2 regions of the Arthrobacter sp. D3-18 genome follow, and region 2 is predicted to be linked to the other one. Evidence: predicted binding sites of a transcription regulator. Region 2 holds the regulator's gene; the other holds the start of a gene.
What was found. Region 2 encodes LexA, which represses DNA repair genes until DNA is damaged. Its sites were predicted from a motif close to TCGAACANNTGTTCGA; they were not measured.
Positions count from the first base shown of each region.

Region 1: the regulator LexA is predicted to act here: its motif matches at 5,797-5,812, upstream of M1D89_RS02785 (shikimate dehydrogenase).

Region 1 covers NZ_CP096440.1:154,381-161,652, forward strand. The annotation lists gene M1D89_RS02765 (FG-GAP-like repeat-containing protein) at 1-1,182, shown strand, start outside; gene M1D89_RS02770 (carboxypeptidase regulatory-like domain-containing protein) at 1,295-3,181, shown strand; gene M1D89_RS02775 (MFS transporter) at 3,318-4,649, opposite strand; gene M1D89_RS02780 (IclR family transcriptional regulator) at 4,855-5,625, shown strand; gene M1D89_RS02785 (shikimate dehydrogenase) at 5,909-6,820, shown strand; gene M1D89_RS02790 (bifunctional sugar phosphate isomerase/epimerase/4-hydroxyphenylpyruvate dioxygenase family protein) at 6,820-7,272, shown strand, end outside.
Region 2 covers NZ_CP096440.1:2,867,395-2,874,666, forward strand. The annotation lists gene hisH (imidazole glycerol phosphate synthase subunit HisH) at 1-472, opposite strand, end outside; gene hisB (imidazoleglycerol-phosphate dehydratase HisB) at 469-1,095, opposite strand; gene M1D89_RS15370 (histidinol-phosphate transaminase) at 1,142-2,260, opposite strand; gene M1D89_RS15375 (LysM peptidoglycan-binding domain-containing protein) at 2,339-2,698, opposite strand; gene lexA (transcriptional repressor LexA) at 3,045-3,788, shown strand; gene M1D89_RS15385 (ATP-dependent DNA helicase) at 3,794-5,854, opposite strand; gene hflX (GTPase HflX) at 5,847-7,272, opposite strand, start outside.

The DNA.
Region 1 (7,272 bases), 1.9 Mb from region 2:
AACCTCATAGGCGTGGGGGACTTCGACGGCGACGCCCGGCCCGACGTCATGGCCACCAAGCCCGACGGCACTCTGTGGCTCTACCCAAGCGACGGCCAGGGGGGCTTCCGTGCATGGTCGCAGATCGGCTCGGGCTGGAATGGCTTCACCAGCATCACTTCTGACGGTTCCTTTAGCGGTGCCGGAGCCGGACTGCTCGCGCGGGCCAGCGACGGCACTCTCTACCTATACCCCGGCAATGGTTGGGGTGGTTTCGCGCCGCGAATCGCCGTCGGAAGTGGCTGGAATGCCGTGGGCGACATCGTGGGCGGGCAAGACTTCACGGGTGACACGCGCTCCGACGTCCTGACGGTGACATCGGCAGGAACCATGCGTCTCTACCCGGGCAGCGGCTCAGGTTTTGCCGAACGCCTGGCCATCGGGGCCGGGTGGAACCAGTTCAGCCAGGTGTGGGAGGCGGGAGACTTCGACGGCGATGCTGTCGCTGACATTCTGGCGCGCGGCACCGACGGCGTCCTGTGGCTTTACCCCGGCAATGGTTCCGGCGCTTTCCTGCCGCGAGTGCAGGTGGGGTCGGGTTGGGGTGCGTTCACTTCGGTCCTCAGTGCAGGTGATTTCGACGGCGATGGCCACCCGGACCTTGTGGCGCGGGCGTCCAACGGGGTGTTGTGGCTGTATCCGACGGATGGTCGTGGTCAGTTCCTGGCGCGTAAGCAGATCGGAACGGGGTGGCAAGGGTTCACTCAACTGCTCGCACCGGGTGATTTCTCAGGTGACGGCAAAGCGGACCTTGTGGCGCGGGCTGCCGATGGAAGCCTGTGGCTCTACCCGGGTAACGGAGTTGGAGGTTTCCAGCCGTGGCGTCAGATCGGCACGGGCTGGAACATCTTCAATTCGCTCATGCAGGGCGGTGACTTCAACGGCGATGGCTGGGAAGACATCATGGCCCGCGGAACCGATGGCGCGCTGTGGTTATACCCGGGTAACGGCAACGGAGGCTTCCTGGCCCGGGTGGCCATGGGGGCTGGATGGAACATCTTTAGTTCCTTCGCAGCCTTGGGTAATGCCTTTACCGGGACAGGCAATCCTTCCGTGGTTGGCGTGGCCGGCGACGGCGCACTATTCCTCTACACAGGTACCGGCCGGGGGGCGTTCCAAACGGTGGTGCTGGACCCGCGATAGGTCTTTGGCAGAGGTGAGATCCGGATTCCATTTTTGTCGTGGCAAGGCACTAGCATTGGCCCTATTCGTCGTGACTGCCACGGCAATCCACTCTTGATCTTGGGGGAAATCCGTGTCTTTTTTGAGGATCTGGCATTGGCGTAAGGCCGCCATGGCCATGATTGCAACACTGACGGCTTCACTGGTGTTGGGGTTGTTTCCTGCGCCGGCCTTGGCTTTGGGCCAAACGACGGTTCCAGCGGAGACCGCAACGGTCAGCGGCACAACGGGCGGTTCGATCAGCGGAACCATTACAGTGCGTTCAGATGTGGATTTGGGGAAGGTAGCTGTCTGGGCCATCAACCTTTACAACCCGGCGAACTCCGGTGGCGCCGTATCGGTGCAGCCTAACGGTACCTATACGATTTCCGGGCTGCAGGCCGGTGAATACAAGGTCTACTTCTATTCCAGCGAGGCCGAGTGGTGGCCCGAGGAAATCTATGGCGGTTCCAACTTCGACACTTTCGTGCCGGTGGCGGTCAACGACGGGCAGCAGGTGACTGGAATCGATCTCCGTATGGGTGGCGGACGGATTCAGGGCAGAGTCGAGATGCCCTATCACGTGGACACGAACACGGTAGTAGTGGAAGCCCTTGACGGTTCGGGTGGGATTGCGGCGTCCGAATATCCGGATTCCACCGGCAATTATGATCTTCGTGGACTACCCAGCGGAGACTACAAGGTCCGGGTCTCCGGCGGTGTACTGCCCACTTGGTATGGCGGTGGCGCGTCTTTCTCTGAAGCGGCAACGGTCTCCATCGCAGGAGAACAAGACGTCTGGAACACCCCAATAAATGCTGACGCTGGCGCGAGCATCAGCGGCTACGTGAATGGGCCCTGGCCCACAGCCGGAACCATCAGTCACCAGATTTCTGTATGGGATCTCGAAGGCAATATCGTCAAGGAAGTCATCGTTGGCCAAAGTGGACGAAGCTTCACAGTGAGTGGCCTACTGCCGGGACAGTACAAGCTTGGCTTGGATATCTTTACTGGTCGCCGGGCCTTCGAGGGGCAGTTCTACAGCGGAATCCTTGAGCATGAGGGTGCTGACGCGGCGCCGGTCATCACACTCGCAGCAAACGAGGAAAAGACGCGATTCGACTTCACTGCCACAAATGGCGGAACTATGACTGGGACGCTTCGCGACCAGCAGGGCCATCCTTTGCCCTTCGCGGTAGTCGAGGCTTACACGCGCGACGGTTCGCTGAGCACCCGAAAAGCCGTCACCGATGCCCAAGGAAAATTCGAGATCACAGGCCTGACCACCGGATCTTATCGTCTTCGTGGCAACACGATGAACGTGCGTTTCGCTGGACTCACCTATTCGGGAAATGTTGCTGAGCAATCCGAGGCGAAAGAGATCGCGATCACCAGTGGCGCCCGGACCGACGTCGGAACGGTGGGGTATTGGTCCCGCGCCAACTTCACCGACGTCTTCGAAGGCCAACAGTTCGACCACCAGATCAGTTGGATGAAGTCCACCGGCATCTCCACGGGCTGGCCTGACGCCACGTTCCGCCCCTTGCTGTCCGTGAACCGTGACGCCATGGCTGCGTTCCTGTACCGGTTGGCAGGGCAACCCGCATTCAAGCCGCCGGCTACATCGCCCTTCGTGGACGTCCCCACAACCAACCAGTTCTACAAGGAAATCGCGTGGCTCGCGTCCACCAAGATTTCGGGTGGTTGGCCGGACAAAACCTTCCGACCCGTGGAGCCAGTGAACCGCGACGCGATGGCTGCGTTCTTGTACCGCTTCTCCAAGGTCACAGACTTTGAGCCGCCGGCCACCTCGCCGTTTACCGACGTTCCGGCCAACGGCCAGTTCTACAAGGAAATCGCTTGGTTGGCTTCCGCGGAAATCAGCACTGGCTGGGACGATCACACCTTCCGGCCGGTGACACCCGTCAATCGTGATGCCATGGCGGCCTTCATGTACAGGTTCAACGCACTGGACAACTAAGGACAACGAAATGCCCGGCATGTCAGGAAGACGTGCCGGGCATTTCCGCGCTCCAAGACCCGCAACCGGGAAGGAGCTCAAGGCTTTCTTAGTGGTGGGCCTGCTTAGTGCTGGGCCTGCTTAGTGGTGTGGTGGCTCAGTGAACTTGCTTGTGCAGGCCGAGCTCCGTGGTGGGAGTTTTGGCTGATTCGCGGGCGGTCATGGCCGAGACAGCTGCGATCACACAGATCACGGCGGTGAAGATGGAGATCTGGACCCATCCGCCGGGCTTGGTGCCACCCAAGGCTGTGACGATGGCGGGTGCGAAGCCTGCCATGAGGAAGCCCAACTGGGTGCCAATGGCCAAGCCGGAGAAACGGACCTTGGTGCTGAACATTTCGCCGTAGAAGGACGGCCATACGGCGTTGGCGGCAGCGTATCCAAAGGAGAAGAACACCACGGAGACCAGGAACATCAGCGGCACGTTGCCGCCTTCGAGGGTCAGCAGGAACACCGGCGTCATGATCGCGCTGGAAAGGGCTCCGTAGATAAACACGGGCTTGCGGCCGATCTTGTCCGAGAGCATGCCGAACAGCGGCTGCGTTCCCAAAGCAACAACGTTGGCTGCGACCACCAGCCAGAGTGTGATGGTGCTGTTCACCCCTGCAACATCCTGGGCGTACTTGATGGCTAGTGTTCCAAAGACCGTACTCACTGCGGCGATGAAGGCGCAGCAGACTACGCGGAGGACATCGCGCCAGTGCAGCCTCAGGAGATCGGCAACGGGGAGCTTGGAGATCTCATTGTTCTTCTTGGCTTCCGCGAAGGCCGGCGGCTCGTGGAGGGTGCGGCGGATGAAGAAGGCCACCAAGACAACCACTGCGCTGAGCCAGAACGGAATGCGCCAACCGATGCCGTACTTGATGTCGTCCGGAAGTGCCACCACAGGAATGAACACCAACGCAGCGAGGATCTGGCCACCCTGGGTCCCGGTGAGGGTCCAAGAGGTGAAGAAGGAGCGGCGGTTGTCCGGGGCGTGCTCCAGTGTCATGGAGGAAGCGCCGGCCTGCTCACCAGCGGCGGAAAGTCCTTGGCAAAGGCGGGCAACTACCAGCAGGATGGGTGCCCACCAGCCGATTGTCTTGAAGTCCGGGAGGCAGCCAATCACGAAAGTGGCGGCACCCATGAGGACCAGCGTGAACATGAGGACCTTCTGCCGGCCAATGCGGTCACCGAAATGGCCCAGGATCACGGCACCCACGGGACGTGCGATGTATGCGAAACCGAAGGTCGCGAAGGACATGATCGCCGCGTTGGCATCGGCGGAGGGGAAGAAAACGTGGGGGAAGATCAGGGCCGCGGCAGAGCCGAAGATGAAGAAGTCGTAGTACTCGACGGCACTGCCCAGGAAGCTGGCAAGCGCGGCCTTCTTTGGGGTTCCGGCGGTGGTTTCAGTGCCTGGCGTCGCTGACGGCATTGTTTGGCTCATGGGTGTTCCTTCTGTGACGACGATGTCGCGGATCTGGCTTCTGTAGGGAGACCCAAGCGAGGTGCGGCCGGTCAATCCCTGCATAAGTAACCGCATGGTGAGAGCTACTTGTGCAATACAGCAATAGTGGCTGTGAGTGGGGTCACTTGTCAAGAGAAGTCCCCACCATCTAGAAATAGCTCTCACTATGTGAGAGCATCGAGTTATGAATGTGAAAGAGGACACAAAGACCGACATGGTCGGCAAGGCCTTGAGCCTGCTGGTTTTACTGGGCAATGAACCCCGCGGGGCGAGTGCAGCGGACCTGGCGAGGAGTGCGAACCTCCCCTTCAGTACTACCTACAGGCTGTTGGGCTCGCTGACGCGCGATGGGTTTGTTGACTACGAGCCGGATGGGCGCCGCTACCACCTGGGATTGCGCGTCTTCCAACTCGGTCAGCGTGTCTCCAATCATCATGGTTTCGCCGCTACAGCGCTACCGGTCCTTCAGCGGGTCACCGAGCGCACGCATGAGGCCACAATCTTGTCCGTCCGCGACGGCAATCATCACCTCACCGTGAACAAGGTGGATGGCCCGAAGACCTTTCGCGTCACCAGTGACCCGGGCCATCTCGGCGCACTCCACACCACCTCTGTGGGCAAGGCGATCGTCGCGTTCGAGGATGAGCTTGAGCGGAAGCGGCTCCTAGAGGAGCTGCCCCTCGATCCATTGACCGATCGCTCCATTACCGACAGGGACAAGTTTCGGGAGGAAATCGAACAGGTCCGCCGTCAGGGCTACGCCGTGATGGATGAAGAAAACGAGATCGGTATGCGGGCAGTTGCGGTGCCGGTCCTCAACTCCCAGGGGCACGCGTTTGCCTCGCTGGCCACGGCCGTGCCGGTGTTCCGCCTCACCATGGAGGAGCTCATCTCGCATGTGCCTACTCTCCAGGAGGCCGCGGCCGAACTCGCGGCCCGCCTGCCTCAGCGATGACCTCCTTGTTGCGGGGCCTGATGTGCGCGGCAAATGCGCGGCGGAGGGTGCAGAGTGGGCCCCGCAACCTCAGCTACCTCCGTTGTGAGGCCCGCTTTGCATGCCAAATGCGCGCCGGAGGGTGTAAAGCGGGCCTCGCAACGAACCGGCCGCAATGCCCTTGTTCGCGATAAGAACAAGCGTGCGGAATATGAACACTTGTAGTAATCTAAATAACACCCGGTCAGGCGGCGCCCTAGAACAGCGCCAAAAGCCCCGGTGCTGAAGTCAAAGGAGCTTTAGGATGAGCAACCGAGCCGAGTCCGTTCTGGTGGGCCTCATAGGCGAAGGCGTCATGCCCTCGCTCACACCGCCCATGCATGAGCGCGAAGCCGATGTGCAGGGCCTTCGCTTGCTGTACCGCCCCATCGACCTGCTGGAACTCGCGTTGCCGGCCGCCGCCGTCGGAGATCTCCTGACCGCGGCGCAGCGCATGGGCTTCAACGGCCTGAACATCACGCACCCGTGCAAGCAGTTGGTGCTGGAGCACCTCGATGACATTTCCGACGACGCCCGTCGCCTGGGTGCAGTCAACACAGTCCTGATCCAGGACGGTCGGTTTATTGGCCACAACACAGACTTCTCGGGTTTTGGCTCGGCGCTCGCCGACGGGCTCCCTGGCGCGAAGCTGGGCCGTGTGGTCCAGCTTGGTGCTGGCGGTGCCGGTTCGGCAGTCGCCTACGCCCTCCTTACAGCCGGCGTCAGCACTTTGGACCTGGTGGACATGGATGCGGCCCGCGCAGCGGAACGTGCCGCCGAACTCGGCGGCCTCTTCCCTGAAGCCATTGTCACTCCACGCACTCCTGCAGAACTCGGTGAGATCATGCCCCTTGCCGACGGCTTGGTGCACTGCACCCCGATCGGCATGGCCGCCCACCCGGGCCTTCCCCTGGACATCGGGCTGCTTGAGTCGCGGCACTGGGTAGCGGACATTGTCTACCGCCCCATCGAGACTCAGCTGGTCCGCGAAGCGCGCGCCAAGGGTTGCGACATCCTCGACGGCGGCCGCATGGCAGTTGGGCAGGCGGCCGACGCTTTCCAGCTCATCACAGGACGCGAAGCCGACCGGGAACGGATGCGCGCGCACTTCCTTGAGCTGATCGCGGTGGAGGACGCCCAAGCTGCGGCCCCCGAGCTGGCGAAGGCAGGCCACTGATGCGCACCGGCATAGCGACCGTCTGCCTGTCCGGCACGCTGAAAGAAAAGATGCAGGCCTGCGCCATCGCGGGCTTTGACGGCATCGAGATCTTCGAGCAGGATCTGGTCACTTCGCCGCTCAGCCCTGAAGACGTACGGAAAATGGCCGCGGATCTTGGCCTTGGTCTGGATCTGTACCAGCCGTTCCGCGATTTCGACGGCGTCACTCCGGAGCTGCTGAAGGCCAACCTCAAGCGGGCCGAGGCCAAGTTCAACCTGATGGAACGCCTTGGCATGGACACCATCCTGGTCTGCTCCAACGTCGCAACGGCCACGATCGACGACGACGACCTCAGGGCCGAGCAGCTGGGGCAACTCGCCCGGCTTGCCGGGAATTATGGCGTCAAGGTTGCCTACGAGGCCCTCGCCTGGGGTAAGTACGTGAACGATTATGAGCACGCGTACCGTCTG
Region 2 (7,272 bases):
ACAGCTTGGAGCCCTCCGGTACGTCCACGGTGTTCCAGCCCATGTGCGGCACCACGGGAGCGGGAAGGAGTTCAACCTTGCCCGGCCACTCGGCCATACCCTCGGATTCGGTGCCGTGCTCTACACCGGCTTCGAAGAGGACCTGCAAGCCGACGCAGATGGCCAGCACAGGGCGGCCACCAGCAACCCGGCGTCCGATCATGCGGATGGCATCCACGGACTTGAGCTCCTTCATCACCGTCTCGTAGGCACCCACGCCGGGCACCACCAGTCCGTCAGCGTTGAGCACATCCTCAGGCTTGGAGCTCAGAACCACGTGGGCGCCAGCGCGCTCCAGTGCACGGACAGCGGACCGTACGTTGCCCGATCCGTAGTCCAGCACAGTTACGGTGGGCTTGCCTTCCGGCGACTCCGGCTTCACGGATGCAGTAGCGTCAGCCACCGCTCCATTCTTCAGAAACTGCCCGCTCATAATGCCCCCTTGGTGGACGGGATGCCCTCAACACGGGGATCGGACTCCACGGCTGCGCGCAGCGCGCGTGCAAAGGCCTTGAACTGGGCCTCGACGATGTGGTGCGGGTCCCGGCCGGCCAGGACATTCATGTGCAGGCAGATTCCGGCGTGCAGCGTGATGGCTTCAAACACGTGGCGTGTCAACGAGCCCGTGAAGTGTCCACCGATCAGGTGGTACTCCTGCCCGGCCGGCTCACCGCCATGCACCAGGTAGGGACGTCCGGAAACATCAACGACGGCGTGCGCCAAGGCTTCGTCCAAAGGAACCGTTGCTTCACCGAAGCGACGGATGCCGGCCTTGTTGCCCAGTGCCGTCCGCAGGACCTCGCCAAAGGTGATGGCGACATCTTCAACCGTGTGGTGCGCATCAATGTGGATATCGCCAGTGGCCTTCACGGTCATGTCGATCAGGGAGTGCTTGCACAGAGCCGTCAGCATGTGGTCATAGAACGGAACCGAGGTACTGATGTCCGAGACACCGGAACCGTCCAAGTTGATCTCCACCAGGACTGAAGACTCGCTGGTGGTGCGCTCCATGCGCGCGGTGCGGGCAGCGGTCGGCGTGGCGCCGGTTTCGCTCATTGGGACGTCCTTATACACGGAGGATGGGTTGGGTCTATGAACAAGTTTAGGCGTGCGGTGGCGGGGCGTCGTCCAGCAGTGCCTCCAAAGCCTCAAGGAAGGCGGTGGTTTCCGGTTCGGTTCCGGCAGTGACACGCAAGTGTCCGGGGATGCCGACGTCGCGAATCAGCACACCGGCATCGAGCAGGCCTTGCCAAATTTTGTGCGGCTCCTCGAGCCCGCCAAAGAAGACGTAGTTGGAGTCGGACGCCGCGGGCTTGAGGCCCATACGCAGCAACTCAGTCACAATCCGGTCGCGTTGCACCTTAATGTCCTCGACGTCGGCCATAAGGGCTTCGCGGTGGTTGAGCGCAGCCAGGGCCGTTGCCTGCGTGACGGCAGACAGGTGGTACGGAAGGCGGACCAGCCTGATGGCGTCTGTGACTTCCGGAGCTGCCGCCATGTAGCCGAGCCGGGCACCTGCCAGGGCGAACGCTTTGCTCATGGTGCGCGAGACGATCAACCGTTCACGTCCGGGCAACAACGTCAAAGCGCTCGGAGTATTGTCGTGCGCGAACTCGTGATAAGCCTCGTCCACGATCACAATGGCTTGGCTCGCTTCGCCGGCCTCGTAGACGGCCTCAACAACGTCCAAGCTCAACCCAGTACCGGTTGGGTTGTTCGGTGAGCACAGGAACACGATGTTGGCACCCGTTTCGCGAACCTGCGCGGCGGCCGATTCGGCGTCCAGCCCGTAGTCGTCAGCACGCACACCGCCGACATACTCTGTGTCCGTGCCACTAGCCAGGAGAGGGTACATGGAGTACGTGGGCGGGAAACCGAGCGCCTTGCGTCCCGGTCCACCAAATGCCTGGAGGATTTGCTGCAGGACTTCATTGGATCCGTTGGCGGCCCAGATGTTGTCCGGAGAAAGACCGTGGCCAAGGTACTCGGCCAAGGCTTCACGTAGTTCAGTAAACTCACGATCCGGATAGCGGTTCAGTCCTGTGGCCGCAGCGGCGACAGCCTCGGTGATGGCGGCTTGGACATCCGCCGGGACGCCATGGGTGTTTTCGTTGACATTGAGCAGGATGGGGACGTCAAGCTGCGGTGCGCCATAAGGGCTCAGTCCACGCAGGTTGGTCCGGAGGGGAAGTCGGTCAAGTCGCTCAAGCTGGTCACTCACCAACACAGTTTAAGGGGCGGCCGGGACTGCCGACTAACTGTGACGCCGGGCGATCGGTTCCTGCGGATGGTGGACGACTCAGTTTGCAGGGACGAACAGCTGCTGGCCGGGCAGAATGCGGCCGCCGCGGAGGTCGTTCAGCTGGATGATCTCCGCGATGACATCACGCGGGTCCCGCTCCGGAGCGGCGGCGCCGGCGATGCCCCAGAGGGATTGCCCCGGCTGGACGGTGACAGTGACTGCGACGGGCGGACGCAATTGGGACTGGGAGTCCGACGCCTTGGCCGGGGAGTTGATAAAACCGGCGAGGGTCAGCAGCGCCGCCACCAACAGCATTGCCGGGATGCCGAAGAAGACAATCCGTCCCCGCCGGGTCAGACGCAGGCGAGCGGGCGCCTGAGTGGTGCGGAATTCAGCGAACGTAGTGATTGCGGACATGAGCTGAGCCCTTCTGAGCTATTGCCAGGTTCCGGGTGCCCGGTGCCTGTCGGCCAATTCTTGTGTTCCCCTCTCCTGATCCCGGATGTTCGAACACTCTGTTCGAACATCCAGCCCCAGCGCCAGGTTTATAGAACACATATTCGAACCTTGCTATGACATTTTTAGCACTTATCAACGAACGGTGTCGAGACTCGCTAGAACAAATGTTTGATAAACGCCTGTGCCTGCCCTACGTTTGAGTGAAGAAACAGCACTGTTTCAGTGGAACAGGAGGGTCTGACATTTTTTGCAGACCCGACAACCCGGGGCTCGCCTCGGGCGGAATGGAAAGGCATTGGCGAACATGGCAGCGAAAGCCACAGGCGGCGGGGCACCCCTGCGGAGCCAGCAGCCTCAGAAGAGTCCCAAGAGCCTGACTGTCCGGCAGAAAAAGATTCTGGAGACCATCCAACGGTCGGTCAACGACAATGGATACCCGCCCAGCATGCGCGAGATCGGTGACACCGTGGGTCTGGCCAGTTTGTCGAGCGTCACTCATCAGTTGTCCCAATTGGAGAAGCTTGGCTACCTCCGCAGGGATCCCAAGCGTCCCCGCGCCATGGAAGTCCTGATGCCGCTGACCCTTGATGGTGGCACCATTCCGGGCGTGGAAGCGCCCACCACCCTTCGCAGCGCGGGGGGCCTTGCCGTAACAGAGCTGGCCAGTGCCAGTGATACCGCCATGGTTCCGCTGGTGGGCCGGATCGCGGCCGGCGGACCGATCCTGGCTGACCAGACGGTGGAAGACGTGCTGGCGCTCCCCCGCCAGCTCGTGGGGCATGGCGAATTGTTCATGCTGAAGGTGGCTGGCGATTCCATGATTGACGCCGCCATCTGTGACGGTGACTGGGTTGTGGTCCGCCGCCAGAATGACGCCATCAACGGCGACATCGTGGCAGCCCTGCTGGATGACGAAGCAACCGTAAAGACCTTCCGTCAGCGGGATGGCCATACGTGGCTGCTTCCGCAGAACACGCAGTACGAACCCATTTTGGGCGATCAAGCCACCATCATGGGCAAGGTAGTTTCGGTACTGCGCTCCCTTTAGGCGCCCTACGGGGCTTTAGCCGAGCCCAGGCGCTCCAGGACGCCACGGACCACTGCCCGGTCCGTCGTTGCCCAGAACGGCGGCAGGGCGGCACGCAGGAAGCCTCCGTAGCGTTCCGTCGAGAGCCGCGAATCGAGCACTGCAACTACTCCTTTGTCTCCTGTTGAACGGATCAGGCGGCCAGCACCCTGTGCCAGTCGGATGGCAGCATGCGTAGCCGATACGGCCATAAAGCCATTTCCACCTGATTGCGCCACTGCACGTGAGCGCGCAGTCATGAGGGGATCATCGGGCCGCGGGAAGGGAATGCGGTCAATGACCACCAAGCGGCACGAGCCACCCGGAACATCTACGCCCTGCCACAGTGACATGGTCCCGAAGAGGCATGTGTCAGGCTCATCCGCGAACTGCTTCACGAGGGCCGCCATGGTGGATTCGCCTTGGCAGAGGATATCCACGTCCAGCCGGAGCCGCATGGCGTCGGCTGCTTCTTCGGCCGCACGCCGTGAGGAGAACAAACACAAGGCTCCCCCGCCGGAGGCACGGATGAGGTCTTCCAACTCGTCGAGCGCCTCGGGCGAAGTACCACGACCGGGTTTCGGGAGGTGCTTCGCCACATACAGGACACCCTGTTTGGGATAATCAAAGGGCGAACCCACATCGATCCCGGTCCAGCTTGGGGCGCCGTCACCGATGAGGCCGAGGCCACCTGCTGCCGGTTCGAAAGCCGAGCCGATGGCCAGCGTGGCGGAGGTCAGCACCACGGTGTGGCCGGCAAAAAGGCCTTCGCGAAGCCGTCCGGCAACGCTGAGCGGGGCGATGTTGATCAAGGCCGGGGCAGTCTCATCAGGTTGCGAATAGCCCTGCTGGGGGTCGAACGTGCTGTTCCGGGAGAACCAGACCACTTCGCGGTTCTCCTTGGCTGCCAGCATCCGTTCGCACAATTCCAGAATCAGCATGAGCCGTGAACGCGCCAGCTGCCGTCCGCCGTCGACTGCATTTGATGAATCCGTCTTCGAATCCGAGAGCGCAGCGCGCGTGGCCTCCCGCAACTGGTCCAGGCAATCGAGCTGTTCGTCGTTAAGGCCATTAGGCAACAGCCCGTTGGGTACGCCGGCGATGGCCATATCCAGCCGCTCCGCTGCAGCGTTGAGTGCGTCCACTGTGATGGCTGTGTGCTTGCGGGCACTTGATGCCGCAGCGTGAACCATGGCCACCGACAACTGGCCTGAAACGGCGCCGGTCACGCGGTCTTGAAGCTCGTGCGCTTCATCAACCACCACGACGTCATACTCAGGCAACACGGCCAGGCCTTCAAAGGCGCTGACTGCCAACATGGCGTGATTGGTGACCACGACGTCAGCCTCACCAGCCCTGGAGCGCGCCAGCTCACTGAAGCACTCTTCTGCCATAGGGCACTTCTGCGCGCCCAAACACTCCATGGACGTCACGGACACCTGCCGCCAGGCCCGGTCCGTGACGCCGGGCATGAGTTCGTCACGGTCTCCGGTAGCGGTCTTCTCCGCCCATTCCCGGAGGCGGACCACTTCCTTACCAAGCTGGGATTGCGGACCGCCCATGGAGGCAGCAAAGTGGGGCACGCTGGTGTCCTCGCCCAGGGAGAACAGCTGCCCTTCGGAGGGCTCTTCGCTGGGGAACCCGCCTTCCAGCTTCTGCAGGCACACGTAATTTGCCCTGCCCTTGACCAGCGCCACATTGACCGGGCGCTCAAGGGCAGGGTTGAGGGTCTCCAGCAGCCGGGGAAGGTCCCGGCCAACAATTTGCGTCTGGAGTGCCAGGGTGGCGGTGGACACAAGAGTCGGTTTATCGCTGTCCATGGAATGGGCGATCAACGGAATCAGGTAAGCCAACGACTTACCTGTTCCCGTTCCCGCCTGGACCAGCAGATGCTCCCCGGTCTCGATGGCCCGGGTAACATGCTTGGCCATTTCGTGCTGGCCGGCACGGCTTTGTCCGCCCATTCCGGCAACAGCCCGATCCAACAGCTCGAGGGTGGTCTTCTCCCCCACCGATTCGACGGCGTCCGCCGCCACCTTCTCAACCATTACTGACGAACGACTCCAGTTCGGCGGCCAGGCCTTCGCGCACCATGACAACTACGCGGGTCCCGTTCTCCTCATGCTCAAGGCTGAGGATTTCCGAGTCGGAATTGTGCAGCTTGTTGATCATTTCCCCCCGATCGTAGGGAATGAGCAGTTCAAGGCGCACGCCAGGCCGGGGAATGGACCGGCTGATGTCTTCCAGCAGTTCCGCGATGCCCTGGCCCGTGCGGGTGGATACAACAGCATGGCGGGGTTCTTTCTGCTTGAGGCGCTCCACCACGAAGGGATCCGCGACATCCACCTTGTTGAGGACGATGATCTCGGGAACCTTGCGGGCATCCACCTCGGTGAAAACGGCCCTTACCGCTGCAATCTGGCCCTCGGGGTCGGGATGGGATGCATCCACCACATGGAGGATCAGGTCCGCATCCGCAACTTCCTCCAGCGTTGACCGGAAAGCTTCAATGAGCTGGGTTGGGAGTGAACGAACGAACCCAACGGTATCCGCGAGGGTATAGCCGATGCCGTCCGGGGTTTGCGCCTTCCGGACTGTGGGGTCCAGGGTGGCGAACAGGGCGTTCTCCACCAAGACACCTGCGTCAGTCAAACGGTTGAGCAGGGACGACTTTCCAGCGTTTGTGTACCCGGCGATCGCAACAGACGGAACCGCATTACGACGGCGGTTGGCACGCTTGGTCTCACGCGCAGGCTTCATCGCCGCGATTTCGCGACGCAACTTGGCCATGCGGGTGCGGATCCGGCGCCGATCAAGTTCGATCTTTGTTTCACCAGGACCACGCGAGCCCATTCCAGCCCCTGCTCCACCCACCTGGCCACCGGCCTGGCGGGACATGGAGTCGCCCCAACCACGAAGCCTCGGGAGCAGGTACTCGAGTTGTGCGAGCTCCACCTGCGCCTTGCCTTCGCGGCTCTTGGCGTGCTGGGCAAAGATATCCAGGATCAGCGTGGTGCGGTCAACTACCTTGACCTTCACAATGTCCTCAAGGCCGCGTCGTTGCGAAGGCGCGAGCTCAGTGTCCACCACCACGGTATCTGCGCCCGTGGCGGCGACGATGTCCTTGAGCTCCTGGGCCTTACCGGAACCAAGGAAGGTCCCGGGGTCCGGCTTCTGCCGGCGCTGAACCAAACCGTCCAAAACCTCGGATCCGGCCGTCTCTGCAAGTGCCGCCAGCTCGCGGAGGGAGTTCTCGGCGTCTGCGAGAGTCCCCTCAGTCCACAGACCGGCCAGTACAACGCGCTCAAGGCGCAACTGCCGGTATTCGACCTCAGTGACGTCTTCAAGTTCGGTGGACAGTCCTGCGGTACGGCGAAGGGCGCGGCGTTCAGCCAAATCTTCCTGGTCGCCGTCGTAGATGCTGTGTTCCTGGTCCAGCGTGGAAATCGCCTGCGCCTTGCCGAAC